2 regions of the Streptosporangium sp. NBC_01810 genome follow, and region 1 is predicted to be linked to the other one. Evidence: riboswitches for the same ligand, from Rfam matches in the RefSeq annotation. Region 1 holds a riboswitch; the other holds the start of a gene.
The links. Region 1 has a riboswitch for glycine ahead of gcvT (glycine cleavage system aminomethyltransferase GcvT). Riboswitches for the same ligand answer to the same signal wherever they lie in the genome.
Positions count from the first base shown of each region.

Region 2: linked by a shared signal. The riboswitch ahead of gcvP (aminomethyl-transferring glycine dehydrogenase) and the one ahead of gcvT (glycine cleavage system aminomethyltransferase GcvT) in region 1 are both predicted to bind glycine.

Region 1 covers NZ_CP109070.1:5,211,003-5,220,500, reverse strand. The annotation lists gene OIE13_RS23100 (hypothetical protein) at 1-235, opposite strand, end outside; gene OIE13_RS23095 (L-serine ammonia-lyase) at 621-1,997, opposite strand; gene gcvH (glycine cleavage system protein GcvH) at 2,068-2,457, opposite strand; gene gcvT (glycine cleavage system aminomethyltransferase GcvT) at 2,454-3,545, opposite strand; glycine riboswitch at 3,586-3,670, opposite strand; glycine riboswitch at 3,673-3,771, opposite strand; gene OIE13_RS23080 (gamma-glutamyl-gamma-aminobutyrate hydrolase family protein) at 3,850-4,545, opposite strand; gene OIE13_RS23075 (3-oxoacyl-ACP reductase) at 4,665-5,429, opposite strand; gene OIE13_RS23070 (aldehyde dehydrogenase family protein) at 5,435-6,787, opposite strand; gene OIE13_RS23065 (glutamine synthetase family protein) at 6,784-8,151, opposite strand; gene OIE13_RS23060 (FadR/GntR family transcriptional regulator) at 8,216-8,935, shown strand; gene OIE13_RS23055 (hypothetical protein) at 8,975-9,498, shown strand, end outside.
Region 2 covers NZ_CP109070.1:3,162,299-3,171,796, reverse strand. The annotation lists gene OIE13_RS14175 (FHA domain-containing protein) at 1-31, shown strand, start outside; gene ftsR (transcriptional regulator FtsR) at 58-708, shown strand; gene OIE13_RS14165 (bifunctional nuclease family protein) at 788-1,258, shown strand; gene OIE13_RS14160 (MerR family transcriptional regulator) at 1,403-2,023, shown strand; glycine riboswitch at 2,039-2,130, shown strand; gene gcvP (aminomethyl-transferring glycine dehydrogenase) at 2,311-5,166, shown strand; gene OIE13_RS14150 (tetratricopeptide repeat protein) at 5,282-6,064, shown strand; gene OIE13_RS14145 (hypothetical protein) at 6,094-6,459, opposite strand; gene OIE13_RS14140 (alpha/beta hydrolase family protein) at 6,533-7,165, shown strand; gene OIE13_RS14135 (DUF5999 family protein) at 7,183-7,374, opposite strand; gene OIE13_RS14130 (TetR/AcrR family transcriptional regulator C-terminal domain-containing protein) at 7,781-8,368, opposite strand; gene OIE13_RS14125 (hypothetical protein) at 8,583-8,981, shown strand; gene OIE13_RS14120 (SDR family NAD(P)-dependent oxidoreductase) at 9,002-9,421, opposite strand.

The DNA of each region.
Region 1 (9,498 bases):
CGCAGAGCGCGACGGCCAGCCCGAGCAGGTGCTGGACGACGACCACGGCCTGGACGCTGGCCAGCGGCTTGAGGATCCACAGGAACAGGGAGTAGCCCGCGGGGCGGGACTCCAGGGGGCGGGGGTCGAGCCCGGCGTTCAGATAGACGAAGGAGTCGGCCCAGAACCACAGGGCGGGCCGGTAGCCGAGCACGGCCAGGGCGCGCAGGCCGCCGCCGACCAGCAGGGCGGCCATGAAGAGCCAGTGTGACCCGAGAAAACGGAGCACTCGCGAGGAACGGTTCGCCGGATGCGCTCCCGTTACCACGACGACCTCCCAAGTCCCGCGGACATGGCCACCCAGCATAGGCGCGGGACAGGAGGGGCCTATACGTGATGCGAAATTTGGTGGTGATCGAGTTTTATGCGGTGTTCCTCAGACGTTCCTCAGGTGCCCTGAGCCCAGGTGCCCTGAGCTCGGGTGTCCCTGAGCTCGGGTGTCCCTGAGCTCGGGTGTCCCTGAGCTCGGGTGCCTTCGGGCGTTTCTCGGGCGTTCCTCATTGGAAGCGCGGATCCACCGGCCCCGGGCATCGGGAAGGCCGCCCTGACAGCCTGTCCGTCAGGGCCCCGGCCGTTCCCGCTCAGCATTCGATGACGTTCACCGCGAGCCCGCCGCGGCTGGTCTCCTTGTACTTGTCGAGCATGTCCCGGCCGGTGTCGCGCATCGTCTTGATGGCCTTGTCCAGCGAGACGAAGTGGCGGCCGTCGCCGCGCAGCGCGATCCTGGCCGCGGCGATGGCCTTGATCGAGGCGACGGCGTTGCGCTCGATGCACGGGATCTGCACCAGGCCGCCGATCGGGTCGCAGGTCAGCCCCAGGTTGTGCTCGATGCCGATCTCGGCGGCGTTCTCGACCTGCTCGGGGGTGCCGCCCATCACCTCGGTGAGCCCGGCGGCGGCCATCGAGCAGGCCGAGCCGACCTCGCCCTGGCAGCCCACCTCGGCCCCGGAGATGGAGGCGTTCTCCTTGAACAGCACGCCGATCGCCCCCGCGGTCAGCAGGAAGCGGATCACCCCCTCGTCATCGGATTCGCGGACGAAGCGGTCGTAGTAGGTGAGCACGGCGGGGATGATGCCCGCGGCGCCGTTGGTGGGCGCGGTGACGATCCGGCCGCCGGCGGCGTTCTCCTCGTTGACCGCGAGGGCGAACAGCGAGACCCAGTCCATCGTCTGCAGCGAGTCCTTCTCTGCCGGCTCGCTCCGCAGCTGCCGGTGGAGCTGGTGGGCGCGGCGGCGGACCTTCAGCCCGCCGGGCAGCACGCCCTCCTTGCCGATGCCCCGCCGCACGCACTCGCTCATGACCTGCCACAGGACGAGCAGTTGGGCGCGGATCTCGGCCTCGGTGCGGCCGAACGCCCGCTCGTTCTCCAGCATCAGCCCGGAGATCGACAGCCCGGTCTCCGCGCACTGGGCGAGCAGTTCCGCGGCCGTGGTGAAGGGGTACGGCAGGACCGTGTCGTCGGGTTTGATCCGGTCGGCGCCGGTGGCGTTCTCGTCGACGACGAAGCCGCCGCCCACCGAGTAGTAGACCTTCTCCCGTAGCGTCTCGCCGGACTCCGACAGTGCGGTGAAGCGCATGCCGTTGGGGTGGCCGGGGAGCGAGATCTTGCGTTCGAAGACGAGGTCCTCGCCGACGACGAAGGGGATCTCGTGGGAGCCGTACAGGGAGATGGTGCCGGACTCGCGCATGGCGGCCAGCCGCTCGTCGACCGTGTCGACGTCGACCAGCTCGGGTTTCTCGCCGGACAGGCCGAGCAGCACCGCCTTGTCGCTGCCGTGGCCCTTGCCGGTCAGCCCAAGCGAGCCGTACAGGATGGCGCTCACCCGGACGGTCTTCTCCAGCAGCCCGTCCTGGTGCAGGCCCCGGGCGAACTTGTGGGCGGCGGCCATCGGGCCGCCGGTGTGCGAGCTGGACGGGCCGATTCCGATCTTGAAGAGATCGAAGACACTGATCGTCATCTGAATCCTTCCAGCGTGGACGGTCACGCGTGCCCGGGGACGCGCGTGACCGTGACGCGAGGCGTCGAACTTATGACTCACCCGAGGTGAGCGCGGTGTACTCCTCCGGCGACAGCAGGTCGTCGGCGGAGCCCTCAAGACGTACCCGGAACAGCCAGCCGTCACCGTATGAGTCGCTGTTGACCAGCGAGGGGTCGTCCACGACCGCCTGGTTGACCTCCACGACCTCGCCGGTGACCGGCGCGAAGATGTCACTGACCGACTTGGTCGACTCGACCTCGCCGATGGCGTCACCGGTGGCGATCGACGCGCCGACCTCGGGTACCTGCACGTAGACCACGTCGCCCAGCGCTTCGGCGGCGTAGGCGGTGATGCCCACGGTGAGGGTCAGGCCGTCGTCGACGCCGCCGATCCACTCGTGTTCCTTGGTGTAGTGCAGATTCTCGGGAATGCTGCTCATTTTTTCCTCCTGTAGAAAGGCAGTTCGACGACCTCGACCGGCTCGCGGCTGCCCCGGATGTCGACGGCCAGTCCTGACGACAGGCCGCTGTCCACGTAGGCCATGGCGATGGGCCTGCCCAGTGTCTGGGAGGGCGCCCCGCTGGTGACCTCCCCGACGACCGTGCCGTCACCGGCGACCACCACCGGATACCCGTGCCGGGGCACCCTGCGGCCGCGTCCGACCAGGCCGACCAGACGACGGGCCGGCGGGACGTCCCTGAACGGTTCGAGGGCGGCCCGGCCGACGAAGTCGCCCGGCTTGTCAAACCTCACCACACGGCCGAGCCCGGCGTCGAACGGAGTGAGGTCCGCCGAGAGCTCGTTGCCGTAGAGCGGCATGCCCGCCTCCAGGCGGAGGGTGTCGCGCGCGGACAGACCTGCGGGGATCAGCCCATGCGGTGCGCCCGCCTCGATGAGGGCGGACCAGAGGGACTCCGCCGCCGAGGCCGCGACGAACAGCTCGAAGCCGTCCTCGCCGGTGTATCCGGTGCGGGCGACGAGGGCCTCGTGTCCGGCCACGACGGCGGGCAGGCCCGCGTAGTACCCGAGCCCGTCCAGGTCGGCGTCGGTGAGGGCGCTCAGGATCTCCACCGAGCGCGGTCCCTGGACCGCGACCAGCGCGTACTCCTCGGAGCGGTCCTGCACCGCGGCGTCGAAGTCCTTGGCGCGCTCGATCAGCTCGGCGGCCACCCGGGGGTAGTTGGAGGCGTTGGCGACGACCATGAACTCTTCGGGGGCCAGCCGGTAGACGATCAGGTCGTCCAGCACGCCGCCCCCGGCGTCGACGATCATCGTGTAGCGGGCGCGGCCGGGTGCCAGCGCGGAGAGGTGGCCGACCAGCGCGTAGTCGAGGGCCTCGGCGGCCTGCGGGCCGGTCACGAGGATCTCCCCCATGTGGGAGAGGTCGAACAGGCCCGCCGCCTGGCGGACCGCGTTGTGCTCGGCGGACTCGCTGCCGTAGCGGAGCGGCATCAGCCAGCCCGCGAAGTCGGTCAGCGTCGCGCCGAGGGACTCGTGCACGCCGCGCAGCGGCGTAGGTCGGGACATGTTCGCACCTCAGACAAGGGACAGATGAGATCATCCTCCCCCTCTGTCATTGGTGCCTGAGAGTTTCATCCGGGTTTTACCGGACTTTCACCTTCGGCGAGGTCGTGGGACCTGCTTTCCAGAGGCACCTACCCGCACGGTCCTTTGCCTTGAGAGGTTCGCGGGGAGGGCTTGCTCCTTCAGGGGTCCTGGCCTGGATGTCAGGACACTCTCCCGCGCGGGGTTCATCGGTGTCGCTGGCCAGCCTAACCGCCCGCACCGGCCGAGCGAAATCCCCAGGCGCGCACCGGCCTTCACGAATCACTCAGCGGCGGGCGTGCCGGACCAGTGCCTCGAACAGGGCCGACTCGTCGTCGGTCTCCGGGTGCCACTGGACGGCGAGGGCGAACGGATGATCCTCCACCTCCACGGCCTCCACCGTGCCGTCCTCGGCGTGGCCGGTCACGATCAGGCCATCAGCGAGCAGGTCAACGGCCTGATGGTGGTAGTGGGCCACGTCCACGGTCTCGGTTCCGAAGACCTTCGAGGTCAGGCTGCCGGGGGCGAGCCGCACCGGCATCCTGCCGTAGCCGCCGGGGGCCGGGGCGTGCCCCTGGTGGCCCACCACGTCGGGCAGGTGCTGGTGGAGGCCGCCGCCAAGGGCGACGTTCAGGATCTGCATGCCCCTGCAGATGCCGAGGAAGGGCAGGTCCCGCTCCAGCGCCGCCCGGACCAGTCCCAGTTCGGCGTCGTCGCGGAACGGCCGGACGTAGCCGGTCCGCTCGTGCGGCTCCTGCCCGTACCGTTCCGGGCCGACGTCCCCGCCGCCGGCCAGGATCAGCCCGTCCAGGCGGTTCACGAGCGCCGCGGGGTCACCCGCGGGCGGCAGGATCACCGGCTGCCCGCCCGCGCGGGCCACGTGGTCGACGTAGTCGTACGGCAGGAGCGCGGTGTTCGTCTCCCAGACCGTGAACCTCGCGGGCTCGACGTAGCAGGTGATGCCGATGACGGGACGGGACATGGTCTCCTTCTCGCGCGGACGCCGGGATGTGGGGTGACACCCCACGTCCCGGCACGTTATCGGGGCCGAGGTATGGCCTGGGCAAAACCGGCCGGGGAACGGTCAGAGTCGGGGAACGCTCAGAGCGGCGTGACATAGGCGCCCGAGATGCCGCCGTCCACCAGGAACTCCGAGCCGGTGATGAAGCTCGCGTCGTCCGAGGCGAGGAACGCCACCGCGGCGGCGATCTCGGTCGCCTCGGCGAAGCGGCCGATCGGGATGTGCACCAGGCGGCGCCGAGCCCGCTCGGGGTCCTTGGCGAACAGCTCCTGCAGCAGCGGGGTGTTGACCGGGCCGGGGCAGAGCGCGTTGACCCGGATGCCCTCGCGGGCGAACTGCACGCCCAGCTCGCGCGACATCGCCAGCACCCCGCCCTTGGAGGCGGTGTAGGAGATCTGGCTGGTCGCCGAGCCCATCACCGCCACGAACGACGCGGTGTTGATGATCGACCCCTTGCCCTGCCGCCGCATGTACGGGATGGCGTGCTTGCAGCACAGATAGACGGAGGTGAGGTTGACCTCCTGGACCCGGCGCCAGGCGTCGATGCCGGTCTCCAGGATCGAGTCGTCCTCCGGCGGTGAGATGCCCGCGTTGTTGAACGCGATGTCCACGCTGCCGTAGCTGTCGAACGCGGTCTGGAACATTCGGACGACGTCGTCCTCGCTGGTCACGTCGGCCTTCACGAAAAGCCCGCCGACCTCGGCCGCGGCCGCCGCGCCGGTCGTCTCGTCCAGGTCCACGCACACGACGCGGGCGCCCTCCTCGGCGAACCGGCGCGCGGTGGCCAGGCCGATCCCGCTACCGGCGCCGGTGATGACGGCCACCCGGTCCTGCAAACGCAGCATCGCTTCTACTCCTCGGAAATGAAGACGTTCTTGGTCTCGGTGAACGCTGACAGGGCGTCGGGTCCCAGTTCACGACCGAGGCCCGACTGCTTGAAACCGCCGAACGGGGTCCAGTAGCGGACGCTCGAATGCGAGTTGACGCTCAGGTTGCCCGCCTCGACGGCCCTGGCCACCCGGAGCGCCCGGCCGACGTCACGGGTCCAGATGGACCCGCTCAGGCCGTACGGGGTGTCGTTGGCGATCCGCACGGCGTCCGCCTCGTCGTCGAACGGCAGCACCGACACCACGGGCCCGAAGATCTCCTCGGTGAATGCCCGGTCGTCGGCCGAGCGCGGGGTCAGGACCGTCGCCGGGAACCAGAACCCCGGCCCCGACGGGCAAGCGCCCCGCAGATGGGGCGGCTCGGTGACGAAGGAGGCCACCCGCTCCCGGTGCTCGGCGCTGATCAGCGGGCCCATCTCGGTGCTCTCGTCGCGGGGGTCGCCGACCTGGACGTTCAGCACGGCCTCGCCGAACCGGGCCAGGAACTCGTCGTACGCCGAGCGCTCGACCAGGATCCGGGAGCGCGCGCAGCAGTCCTGGCCCGCGTTGTCGAACACCGCGTACGGCGCGGTCGCCGCCGCCCGTTCCAGGTCGGCGTCGGCGAAGACCACGTTGGCGCTCTTGCCGCCCAGCTCCAGGGTGAGCCGCTTGACCTGCCCGGCGCAGACGGCGGCGATCTCCTTGCCCACCTCGGTGGAGCCGGTGAACACGATCTTCGTCACGTCCGGGTGCTCGACCAGCCGGGCGCCCGCGACCTCTCCGGCGCCGGGCAGGACCTGGAAGACCCCCTCGGGCAGTCCGGCGGCCAGGGCCAGTTCGGCCACCCGCAGGGCGGTCAGCGGTGTCCACTCGGCGGGCTTGACGATCACGGTGTTGCCCGCGGCCAGCGCCGGGGCCATCCCCCAGGTCATGATGACCATCGGGAAGTTCCATGGCACGATCACGCCGACGACGCCCAGGGGTTCCCTGAAGGTGACGTCCAGGCCGCCGGGCACCGGGATCTGCAGGCCGTGGTTGCGCTCCGGCGCCCCGGCGTAGAAGTCGAGCACGTCGGCGACGTTGCCCGCCTCCCAGCGGGCGTTGCCGATCGTGTGCCCGGCGTTGGCGACCTCGGCCAGGGCCAGCTCCTCCGCGTGCTCGCGCACCAGCGAGGCGAACCGGCGCAACAGCCGGGCCCGGTCCGAAGGGCCGACGCTCCGCCAGGTGGCGAAGGCCCTTCTGGCACGCTCCACCGCCCTGTCGACCTCGGCGGCGTCCGCCATCTCGACTTCGGCGATCACCTCTTCCGTCGCCGGATTTATGATCTTCACTGTCACATCCGTTCGAATCCTCGGAACAGCTCCCAGTCGGTCACCGCCGCGTCGAAGGCGGCCAGCTCGGTCCGGGCGTTGTTCGCGTAGTGCGCCACGACGTCCTCGCCGAAGACGGAGGCCGCGAACGCGGAGCCCTCCCAGAGCTCCAGCGCGTCCCGCAGGGTGTGCGGGACGGTCTCCGCGCCCGAGGTGTAGGCGTTCCCCGTGAACGCGTCCTGAAGCGGCAGCTCGTTCTCGATGCCGTGCAGCCCGGCCGCGACCAGCGCCGAGACCGCCAGGTAGGGGTTGACGTCGCCGCCGGGCACCCGGTTCTCGATCCGCAGCGAGGGGCCGTGGCCGACCAGGCGCAGCGCGCACGTCCTGTTGTCCACGCCCCACTTGACGGCGGTGGGGGCGAAGCTGCCCGGCACGTACCGCTTGTAGGAGTTGACGTTCGGCGCGTACAGCAGGGTCAGCTCGCGCATGAGGGCGAGCTGACCGGCGATGAAGTGCTGTCCCGTCACGGACAGTCCGTGCGCTTCCGAACCCGCCATGATCGGCTCCCCGGCGGTGTCCCTGAGCGAGATGTGGATGTGGCAGGAGTTGCCCTCGCGCTGGTTCGGCTTGGCCATGAAGGTGATCGACATGCCCTCCTGGGAAGCGATCTCCTTGGCGCCGTTCTTGTAGACGGAGTGGTCGTCGCAGCTGGACAGGGCCTCGCCGAAGCGGAAGGCGATCTCGTGCTGGCCGAGGTTGCACTCGCCCTTGGCCGACTCGACGTACATGCCCGCGCCCTCCATGCCGAGCCTGATCCTGCGCAGCAGCGGCTCGACCCTGGCGGTGCCGAGGAGGGAGTAGTCGACGTTGTAGAGGTTGGCGGGCGTCAGGTCGCAGTAGCCGCTGCGCCAGGCGTCCTCGTAGGTGTCGTTGAAGACCACGAACTCCAGTTCGGTCCCCACGAACGCCCCCCAGCCCCGCTCGGCCAGCCGGGCGAGCTGCCGTCGCAGGATCTGCCGCGGTGAGGCGGTCACGTCGGAGCCGTCCTCCCAGACCAGGTCGGCCATCACCAGGGCCGTTCCCTCCTGCCACGGCACCCGGCGCAGGGTGGACACGTCGGGTTTCATGATGAAATCGCCGTATCCTCGCTCCCAGGACGACATCGCGTAGCCGTCGACCGTGTTCATGTCGACGTCGACCGCGAGCAGGTAGTTGCACCCCTCGGAGGCATGCCCCAGCACCTCCTGCAGGAAGTAACGTGCCGACAGGCGTTTCCCCTGTAGGCGGCCCTGCATGTCGACGATCGCCAGCAGCACGGTGTCGATCCGTCCTGCCCGCACCTCGTCGTGAAGCTCGCGGACGTCCACACGCCCTCCTCGCCGGAGTCTTATTGGGCTAGTGTCAGACCATTGACGTGTAGCGGGGGGAGCGTTGTCAAGGGTCGGAGGAGATCAATTGGACGAGGTGTCGCGACTGGCCACCGTGCTGCGGCCGGTGCGCGCGGGCAACGCGTTCGAGGAGACCGTGGAACGCCTGCTACAGGTCATCAAGCTGGGGCTGGTGGCCGAGAAGCTGCCGCCCGAGCGGGAACTCGCCGCCCAGCTCGGGATCAGCAGGGTCACCCTGCGCGAGGCCATCCGCGCCCTCGCCGAAGCGGGCTACCTCACCGTACGCCGCGGCAGGTACGGCGGCGCGTTTCTCACCTACGCCCCGCCGCGCCCGCGCCGCGACGACCTGCGCAGGGCGGTCGCCGACATGGGCACCGACGACCTGGGCGACGCGCTCACCTTCAGGATGGCCGTGGAGTGCGGCGCCGCCCAGGTGCTCGCCGCCACCGCGCTCACCGAAGAACGGCGCGACGCCCTGCGGGAGCGGCTGCGCGAGGTCAACTCGGCGGGGCCCGACGACTACCGCCGTCTCGACACGGCCTTCCACCTGGCCATCGCCGAGCTGACCGGCTCCCCGCTGCTCGCCGCGGCCTGCGCCGACGCCAGGCTCAGGGTCACCGACCTGCTCAACGCCATCCCGGTGCTCCGGCGCAACATCGAGCACGCCGTGATCCAGCACGAGGCGATCGTGACGGCGATCCTGGCCGGCGACCCCGAGGGCGCGCGCCGCGCCGTGGCCGAGCACCTGGAGGGCACCGCCGCGCTGCTCCGGGGCTTCCTCGCATAGCCTGATGAGTCGGTGGGAGATGTGTTTCGAGATCGGATCATGGAAACAGGACGGCTGCCGCTGTTCTGTTTCTTCGTCGCGTTGATCGTCGCCTTCGTGTTCACCAGGATCAACGTCAGGCTCATCCGAGCCAAGATCGGCTGGTTCCGCAACGTCAACGTCGGTGAGATGCACATCCACCACGTGGTGTTCGGCGTGGTGCTGACCCTGCTCGGCGGGGTGTCCGGCCTCATCGTCTCGGGGGTCTCCGACGGCTGGTACGCGGTGACGGCGGCGATCTTCGGCATCGGAGCCGCCCTCATCCTCGACGAGTTCGCGCTGATCCTGCACCTGCGCGACGTCTACTGGGAGGAGGAGGGCCGGGCCTCCGTCGACACCGTGTTCATCGCCATCGCGATCACCGGCCTGCTCCTGCTCGGCCTGCGCCCTCTCGGCTGGGAGAACTCCGACGGCACCCCCAGGGGCACCTGGCTGACCGTCGGCCTCATCGTGACCAACCTCGGGCTCGCCGTGGTCACGCTGCTCAAGGGCAAGATCTGGACGGGCCTGGTCGGACTGTTCGT
Region 2 (9,498 bases), 2.0 Mb from region 1:
CTTCCTCACCCGCGGTGCCGCTGGAGGATGATGAGCTCGCAGGCCGCTCGTGCGCACATGAGCATCGGGGAGGTGCTCGCTCTCCTGCAGGGCGAGTTCCCCGATGTCAGCATCTCCAAGATTCGCTTCCTGGAGGGCGAGGGGCTGATCGAGCCGGAACGCAGTCCCTCCGGCTACCGCAAGTTCAGCTACGCCGACGTCGAGCGGCTCCGCTACATCCTCAGCGAGCAGCGTGATCGCTACCTGCCGCTGCGCGTGATCAAGGATCATCTGGAGGCGGCCGACCGGGAGGAGCGTCCGGCCGCCCGGCCACGCGCCGTCCCCGACGACGCGCCCCCCGAGGTCCGCCTCACCCGTGAGGAGTTCCTCGCCGCCGCCGAGCTCGACGAGGAGACCCTCACGGAGCTGGAGGACTACGGTCTCCTGGCCGCCGTGGCCCGCTACTACGACGCCGAGGCGCTGATCGTGGCCCGCAGCGTCGGAGCCCTGGCCGCCTTCGGCTTGCGCGCCCGCCACCTGCGGGCGGTCAAGGCCGCCGCGGAACGCGAGGCGGGGCTGGTGGAGCAGGCCGTCGCCCCGCTGCTGCGCCGTCGCGGCCCCGGCGCGATCGACCAGGCAGACGAGACGGCGAGGGAGATTTCCGGCCTGATGCTGGAATTGCACGCCTCACTGTTGCGTTCCGGAGTCCGTGGGGCACTGGGCCGGTGAGAGCCTGACCAGGCACTCGTACCTCTACGGGTGTTACGTTGAACAAACCGGTCGGAATCCAGCGAAGACGGAGCAGCCCGTGTTGCAGATGGAGGTCGTGGGCGTTCGAGTTGAGATGCCCTCCAACCAGCCGATCGTCTTGTTGAAAGAGACGCATGGGGAGCGTTACCTACCTATCTGGATCGGCATGACGGAAGCCACGGCGATCGCCATGGCCCAGGCCGAGGAACCACCACCTCGGCCACTCACCCATGACCTGTTCCGGGACGTGCTCGAAGGACTCGGAGTCAGGTTGAGCACTGTCAACATCGTCGCTTTACGCGATGGCATCTTCTTCGCGGATCTCGTGTTCTCGAACGGGGTCGAGGTGAGCGCGCGGCCTTCCGACTCGATCGCCTTGGCACTTCGTACCGGCGCACGTATCTTCGCGAGTGAGGATGTGGTCCGGGAGGCGGGGGTCATCATCCCCGACGACCAGGAGGACGAGGTGGAGAAGTTCAGGGAGTTCCTTGACACGATCACGCCCGAGGACTTCGGCCGCGCGGGGTAGGAATTTCGGTGCATTTACGCTTCACGACGCGCCGGGTGGGGTCGTTGACTGGACTTGGCCCCAGTCCTACGGTGCAAGTGAAACCCGCGGTCATGCGTAAACCCCCAGATCAGGCCGTGGGATGAGAGAAAGCCGGAGGTCCGCGTGGCGGTCAGCAGCGGCGAGGGTAGAAACGCCGACCAGGATGACCCGGAACGGCGCCAGTCGGCACGTCAGCGCGCGGGTGAAGAGGGTCTGCTGTTCGACGGGCAACCGGTGAAAGTGCCCGCCGACATCGGCTACAGGGGGCCGACGGCCTGTTCGGCGGCCGGAATCACCTACCGGCAACTCGACTACTGGGCGCGCACCGGCCTGGTCGAACCCACCGTGAGAGCGGCCCACGGCTCCGGTTCCCAGCGGCTGTACGGCTTCCGTGACATTCTGGTCCTCAAGGTTGTCAAGCGCCTTCTCGACACCGGCGTCTCCCTTCAGCAGATCCGCATCGCCGTGCAGCACCTGCGGGAGCGGGGTGTCAACGATCTGGCCCAGATCACCCTGATGAGCGACGGGGTGAGCGTCTACGAGTGCACCTCGCCCGACGAGGTCATCGATCTGCTCCAGGGTGGCCAGGGAGTCTTCGGTATCGCGCTGGGACGGGTGTGGCAGGAGGTGGAGGGCTCTCTTGCGGATCTTCCCGGCGAACGCGCGGAGTTGGGCGGGGGCCCTTTAGACGATCATCAGGCCGATGAGTTGGCCCGCCGTCGCCGAGTACGACGAACCGGGTAAACTCGGACTCGCCACTGACCCTGTGCGGGAGAGACCCCGGCACGATCGGGGCGCCGAAGGAGCAACCTCCCCGGAATCTCTCAGGCACCCTGTACCGCACGGACGAGGCAACTCTGGAAAGCAGGCGCGCCCGCCAGGTGCGTCTCACCGACGGTGCAAGCCTCCCGGCAAGGGCAGGTGAAGCTCTCAGGTCGCGACCACGTGATGACAGTCGTGATGACAGAGGGGGAGACCCGGCATACGCCCGCGCCCAGCGCCGGTCTCCACCCCGCCCTGAGAGGCTTCCCATGACCGATCTGCCATCGCTCAGCGAGCTCGTCCCCCCGCCGTTCGCGACCCGTCACATCGGACCCGACGACGCCGGCCAGACCCGCATGCTGGAGGCGGTCGGATTCGCCTCCGTCGCCGATCTGGTCGCGGTGGCCGTGCCCGAGGCGATCCGCTCCTTCACCCGGCTGGGCCTGCCCCCGGCGGCGGGGGAGTCCGAGGCTCTCGCCGAGCTGCGGGTCCTCGCCGGGCGCAACACCGTCCTCACCTCGATGATCGGCCTGGGCTACCACGACACGATCACCCCGGGTGTCATCCGCCGCAACCTCCTGGAGAACCCGGGCTGGTACACCGCGTACACGCCCTACCAGCCGGAGATCTCCCAGGGCCGGCTGGAGGCCCTGATCAACTTCCAGACCGTCGTCTCCGACCTGACCGCCCTCGACGTCGCGGGGGCCTCCCTGCTGGACGAGGCCACCGCCGCGGCCGAGGCGATGACCCTGGCCCGCCGCGCGGGCCGCACCCCGTCGAAGGTGTTCGTGGTCGACGCCGACGCGCTGCCGCAGACCAAGGCGGTGCTGCGCACCCGTGCCGAGCCGCTCGGCATAGAGCTGGTCGAGAGCGACTTCACCGGGGGGCTCCCCGAGTGCTTCGGAGTGCTCGTGCAGTACCCCGGCGCCAGCGGCAGGGTCCGCGACTTCCGCGCCATCGCCGACGCCGCCCACGCACGAGGTGCCCAGGTGGTCGCCGCCGCCGACCTGCTCGCCCTCACCCTCCTGGCCGCGCCGGGCGAGCTCGGCGCCGACATCGCGGTCGGCTCCTCGCAGCGCTTCGGCGTCCCCCTCGGCTTCGGCGGCCCCCACGCCGCCTACATGGCGGTCCGCGAAGGTCTCCAGCGCCAGCTGCCCGGCCGCCTGGTCGGCGTCTCCCAGGACGTCGAGGGGCGTCCCGCCTACCGGCTCGCGCTCCAGACCCGCGAGCAGCACATCCGTCGCGAGAAGGCCACCAGCAACATCTGCACCGCGCAGGTGCTGCTCGCCGTGATCGCCGGCATGTACGCCGTCTACCACGGCCCCGAGGGCCTGCGCAGGATCGGCCGCCGCATCCACCGGTACGCCGTCGTGCTCGCCGAGGGCCTGCGCCAGGGCGGCGTCGAGGTGGTACACGACACCTTCTTCGACACCGTGCTCGCCCACGTGCCCGGGCGTGCCGCCGAGGTCGTCGCCGCGGCCCGGGAGAACGGGGTCAACCTGCGCCTGGTCGACGCCGACCACGTGGGCGTCACCTGCGACGAGAGGACCGAGGTCCTCCACCTGGAGCAGGTCCTGGCCGCCTTCGAGGTCAGCGGCACGGTGCTGGCAGACCTGGACGCCGCCGCGCACGACGCGCTGCCCGGCGCGCTGGCGCGCGTCAGCGACTACCTCACCCACCCGGTCTTCCACAGCCACCGCTCCGAGACGGCCATGCTGCGCTACCTGCGCAGGCTCCAGGACAAGGACATCGCGCTGGACCGCTCGATGATCCCGCTGGGCTCCTGCACCATGAAGCTCAACGCGACCACCGAGATGGAGCCGATCACCTGGCCGGAGTTCGCCGGGCTGCACCCGTACGCGCCCGAGGACCAGGCCGCGGGCTACGTCGAGCTGATCGGGGAACTGGAGCGCTGGCTGGCCGAGGTCACCGGTTACGACGCCGTGTCGATCCAGCCGAACGCCGGCTCCCAGGGCGAGTTCGCCGGTCTCCTGGCGATCCGCGCCTACCACACGGCACGCGGCGAGTCGGGCCGTGACGTCTGCCTGATCCCCTCGTCCGCACACGGTACCAACGCCGCCAGTGCCGTCATGGCGGGCATGCGCGTTGCCGTGGTCGCCTGCGACGACAACGGCAACGTGGACCTCGACGACCTCGTCGCGAAGATCGAAAAGCACCGTGACCGGCTTGCCGCGATCATGGTGACCTACCCGTCCACGCACGGCGTGTACGAGGAGACGATCGTCGACGTCTGCGCGCTGGTGCACGAGGCCGGCGGGCAGGTCTACGTCGACGGCGCCAACCTCAACGCGCTGGTCGGCCTGGCCAGGCCGGGTGAGTTCGGGGCGGACGTCTCCCATCTCAACCTGCACAAGACCTTCTGCATCCCGCACGGCGGCGGCGGCCCCGGTGTCGGCCCGGTCGCGGTCCGCGCCCACCTGGCCGACTACCTGCCCGGCCACCCGCTGCGCGGCGGCTCGGCGGTCGGCCCGGTCTCGGCCGCCCCGTACGGCTCCGCGGGCATCCTGCCCATCTCCTGGGCCTACATCAGGATGATGGGCGCCGACGGGCTGAAGGCGGCCACCGAGCAGGCCATCCTGTCGGCCAATTACCTGGCGCGCAGGCTCGACCCCCACTACCCGGTCCTCTACACCGGCCGCGGCGGCCTCGTCGCCCACGAGTGCATCATCGATCTGCGACAGATCACCAAGGAGACCGGTGTGACGGTCGACGACGTGGCCAAGCGCCTCATCGACTACGGTTTCCACGCGCCGACCATGTCCTTCCCGGTGGCCGGCACGCTGATGATCGAGCCGACCGAGAGCGAGGACCTGGCCGAACTCGACCGGTTCTGCGAGGCGATGATCGCGATTCGCGGTGAGATCGAGAAGGTCGCCTCCGGCGTCTACGACAGGGGCGACAACCCGCTGAGCAACGCCCCGCACACGGCCGGCAGCCTCGTCACCGACGAGTGGGGGCATCCCTACACCCGTACCGAGGCGGCCTACCCGCTGCCCTCGGTGCGCGAGGGCAAGTACTGGTCGCCGGTCCGCCGCATCGACCAGGCCTACGGCGACCGCAACCTGGTGTGCTCCTGCCCTCCCCTGGAGGCCTACGAGGACTGATTCTCTCCGCGGCCCGCATCTCGCGAGAACCGCGTATCCGTAGGGAATGCGGGAGGACGGACGGCGCCCCGAGTGGTTAGGCTCGGGGCGTCTCCGTATCCGGGAAGGACCCTGCATGCCTGAGGTGGACACCCGTCCCTTGGACACCGCGCGAAGACTGGCCGAGTCCGGCGACCTCGACGGCGCCGCCGTGATCTTCGCGGAGCTGGCCGCCGACCCCGACGAGCCCGATCGGGCACAGGCGGCGGTGGGCCTCGCCGTGGTGCGACAGGAGCGCGGAGACGTGCCGGGCTCCCGCGCGGCCGCGCGCACCGCGCTGGCGACGGGGCACCCGGAGTTCGCCGCCCAGGCCGCCTGCCTGCTCGCGGGGAGCTTCGAAAGGGAGGGGCTGGCCGACCAGGCCCGCGCCGCCTGGCAGGCCGCGCTGGGCGTCGGCCACCCCGCCTACGTCCCGTCGGCGCACATGGCCCTCGCCAGGCTCGCCACGGGCGCGGAGGAGGCCGAGCGGTCGTTGCGTGACGCGCTGGCCACCGGCGACCCGGAGATCGCCCCACGTGCCGCTCAGCGGCTGGCGGAGGCGTTCATCGAGGAGGGGGAGCCCGAAGAGGCCGCCCAGGTGCTGCTGGAGGCGCTCTCGGTACCGGACGTGGCCGAGGTGCCGAGGCTACGGGTGATGCTCGGCATCGCTCACCTGGAGCTGGCGTGCGCCGAGTTCTCCGGCGCGATCGAGGAGGGCGGCGACGTCGAGACCGGCGCGCTGGCCATCGAGCTGCTGGCCCGCACGTTCCCGCTCAGAGGGCGCGTCGAGGACGCCGAGCGCGTGTGGCGCTACGGCCTTGACAGCGCCGACGCCGACCTCGCCGCTGAGGTCCGCCTCCGCCGGGGCCGTGACGTCTGAACCCCGTGGAGCGCGGGCGGGGACGGGCGTCAGTCGCGCTCTCGCCAGCGGCTCAGGGCGTGGGCGAAGTTGATCGCGATGATGCCTCCCCAGGCCAGCAGCAGCCCGGCGGTGCCCGCCTCGGCCGCTGCGATGGCGGTCAGCGGGATGCCGATGCCCATCGAACCGAGCGCGATCGGGATCGAGGGGTTCCCGGTCCTGCGGGGCCGCGTCCGAGGCATCTCGGCGACGTGCCCCCCGGCGGCGTACATCTCGGCGCGCACCCGTTGGGCGATGGTCGCGTCGAGGCGCGACACGAACGACTCGATGAGGGCGGTCTCGTAATCCGGGCCGAGATCACGGCGGGCCTCGACGGTGGCGCGCATGTCCTGGCGGATATCTTGGTAATCCTGCACCCCTCGATTGTTCTCCTCCGCCGGCCGCCCGGCATCAGTCGTTAGGACGAGATCCGTGTCCGTCTCCAAGCCCATGCCCCTCGCGGGCGCCGTTCCGCCCCTGGAGATCGCGACTCCGCACGGTCCGGCCCTGGTGGAGATCGACGAGGTGGCCTCGCCGCGCTTCCTGCTGGTGCTCACCCACGGCTCGGCCGGGGGAGTGGACGCCCCCGACCTGCTGGCCGTACGGGACGCCGCGACGGCGATCGGCGGGACCGTCGCGCGGGTGCTCCAGCCGTTCAGGATGCGCGGCGCCCGCGCGCCGGGCTCGGCGGCCAGGCAGGACGAGGCGTGGGAGACGCTGGTGGCCGCCCTGCGTGAGCGCTACCCGGGGCTGCCGTTGGTACAGGGCGGGAGGAGTAACGGGGCCAGGGTCGCCTGCCGTACGGCCCGGCGGGTCGAGGCCCGCGCGGTCGTCGCGCTGGCCTTCCCGCTGCACCCGCCGGGCAAGCCGGAGCGGTCACGCGCCGGGGAGCTGCGCGCGGCGGGTGTGGATGTGCTGGTGGTGAACGGAGACCGTGACCCGTTCGGCGTGCCCGAAGCGGCGGATGCCGCGCGCCTGGTGGTGCTGCCGGGGCAGGGCCACGACCTCGGAAAGGACCCCGCCAGGGTGGGCGAGGTGGTCGCCGAATGGCTCGACGCGAGGATGCGGCCGGGTCCGATGTGAGTTCGGCGTGAGTGCCGTCAGGCGACGCCGGCCAGTGGCCGGTGTGGCTCGATGACGGCGCCGTCGGGGAGGAGCTCGCCGGTGTCTTCGAACAGCACCACACCGTTGCAGAGCAGGCTCCAGCCCTGCTCGGGGTGGGCCGCCATGGTGCGGGCGGCTTCGCGGTCCAGCGCGTCAGCGGACGGACAGGACGGCTCGTGCGGGCACATCGGCGTGCCTCCGGATCTCTCGTGTCGGCTCGCCCTTGTCACGCCGGGCACGGGGCGGGCATCGGGCATCCGGCGGGCACCGTCACCGATGGGTTTCCGTTCCCACGCATGACGGGGGGACGAGCATCTGAATGTTGACATGTGGCCATGCGGGCTCTGGCGGAGCCAGGATCGCATATCAAGCAGGTCAAGTGTGCGATCGATCGCACCTCGGCGACATAGCCCGTTAGGACTGTTTACGAACTGGTAGAGGACCAGTCCGTCAGGGCTTTATCAGGGGATGTGACCTATAACACAGCATGCCTCATATAAGGATATTCGACCAAGGGCGACACGCCGCGCGTCGGGTAAACGATCGGTTACGGCTTTCTGACGTGCGCCGATACGGCTCTCTCGCCCTTGCCGTCTATCGCGCGCCCAGGCCGGCCAGGAGTGCGCCCAGTCCGTGCTCGAAATCGGCGTCCGCCCCTGGGCTGCCGCCTCCCCTCGAAGGCGGGCGCCAGGGCTCGTCCTCGTCGCCGGAAGGCTCGGCCCAGCCCGACTGCTGCACCTCCACCGCCACCGCGCCGAAGACGTAGGCCCGCAGCGCCCTGACCGCTCCCGCCGCGTCGGCCAGCCCCGCGTCGGCCAGCTGGTCGGTCTGCTCCCTGATCGCGATCGCGGCCCGGCCCCTCGGGGGCTTGGTCAGGGCCAGCGCCAGCACCCCGGGGTGCTCCCTGAGTGCGGCGCGGCTCGCCCGGCACCAGGCCTTCGCGCTCTCCTGCCAGCTCTCGCCGGGCTCGGCGTGGACCGTGGTGACATGCTCGGCCAGCGCGTCCATGAGGGCGTCCTTGCCGCGCGGCAGGTGGTGGTAGATGGCCATCGCCTCCACCTGGAGCGCGTCGCCCAGCCGTCGCATGGTCAGGCGCCGGAGCCCCTGGCCGTCGGCGATGTGGAGGGCGGCGTCGATGATGCGCTCCCTGGAGAGCGGGACGGGTGGTCGCTTGGCAGGCATGGGGGCATCCTGCCACCGTTGACCTTACTACGTAAAGGAAGGCGCGCCGGGGAGATCGCTCCGTTTCGCGCGCGACCACTCCGCCCGCGACCGGTACCCCGAGCCGGTCCCGGGTACGGCTGATGCCCGAGTACCTGAGGTGGGGGCGAACGGCGTAGGCTACGACCGGTGACCTGCCGGAGGCGACCCGGCGACCGGTGAGAGAGGGTAGAAGATGGCGTTTTTCCGACCGAGCGTGAGCCGGGAGGCGGAGGTTCGCTACCACGCTGACCAGGAGGTCGGGAAGGGCTTCCCCGGGCTTCTGGAGAAGGCGCGTGCGGCCGAGGCCGACCTGCGCCGGGCGCAGGCCGATCTGGCTCCCGTGCAGGAACTGCGGGCCGCCGGGCTGGCTTTCGACAGGGCGCTGACCGAGGCCCTGCGCGCGGCCGAGGCCAACCAGCGCGCGACGTTCGGGATCAAGTCGTACGACGACCGGATCCGCCGCCGCAAGGGCCGGGCCACTCCGAAGGGCGCCGAGTGGACCGCCGAGGTCAACCGCCTGCGCACCCTGCGTGAGCAGAACCGCCTGACCGGTATCCCCCGGGTCCCGCGCCCGGTCGCCGCCGCCCGCTGAGCCGGGAGGTGCCGCCCCGCTCAGCGTGCGGCGTGTGCGGCGGAGGCGGTGAGCAGCCGCCGGACGCGGACGGCGGCCAGCATCGCCGCGCACCGCTCGGCCGCGTAGGTCTGGGCCATCCTGTGGTGCTCGGCGGAGAAGTCGGCCACCCCGTCGGTACGCAGCACGCCCGCGACGTTGACCAGGACGCCGATCGGTCCCAGCTCGTTCTCGATCCGGCCGACGACGGCGTCGACCTGGCCGGGATCCCTGACGTCGGCCAGGTGGCGGGTGATCGGCTCTGCCCGGCCCTCCCATGGCTCGTCGCGCACGTCGACTCCGGTCATGATCATCCCGACCCGGCCGAGGGCTGTCGCGACGGCGGCTCCGATGCCTCTCGCGGCGCCCGTGACGAGAGCCACCGTTCCGGGGAGGCCGGGATGGTCTTGCCTGTTGGTCACATATACCTCACTAAAAATTTAGGTTAGGCTTGCCTCGCTTGCATTGAGTGTCAGGGATTCGCCAGGCGGGCGTGGAA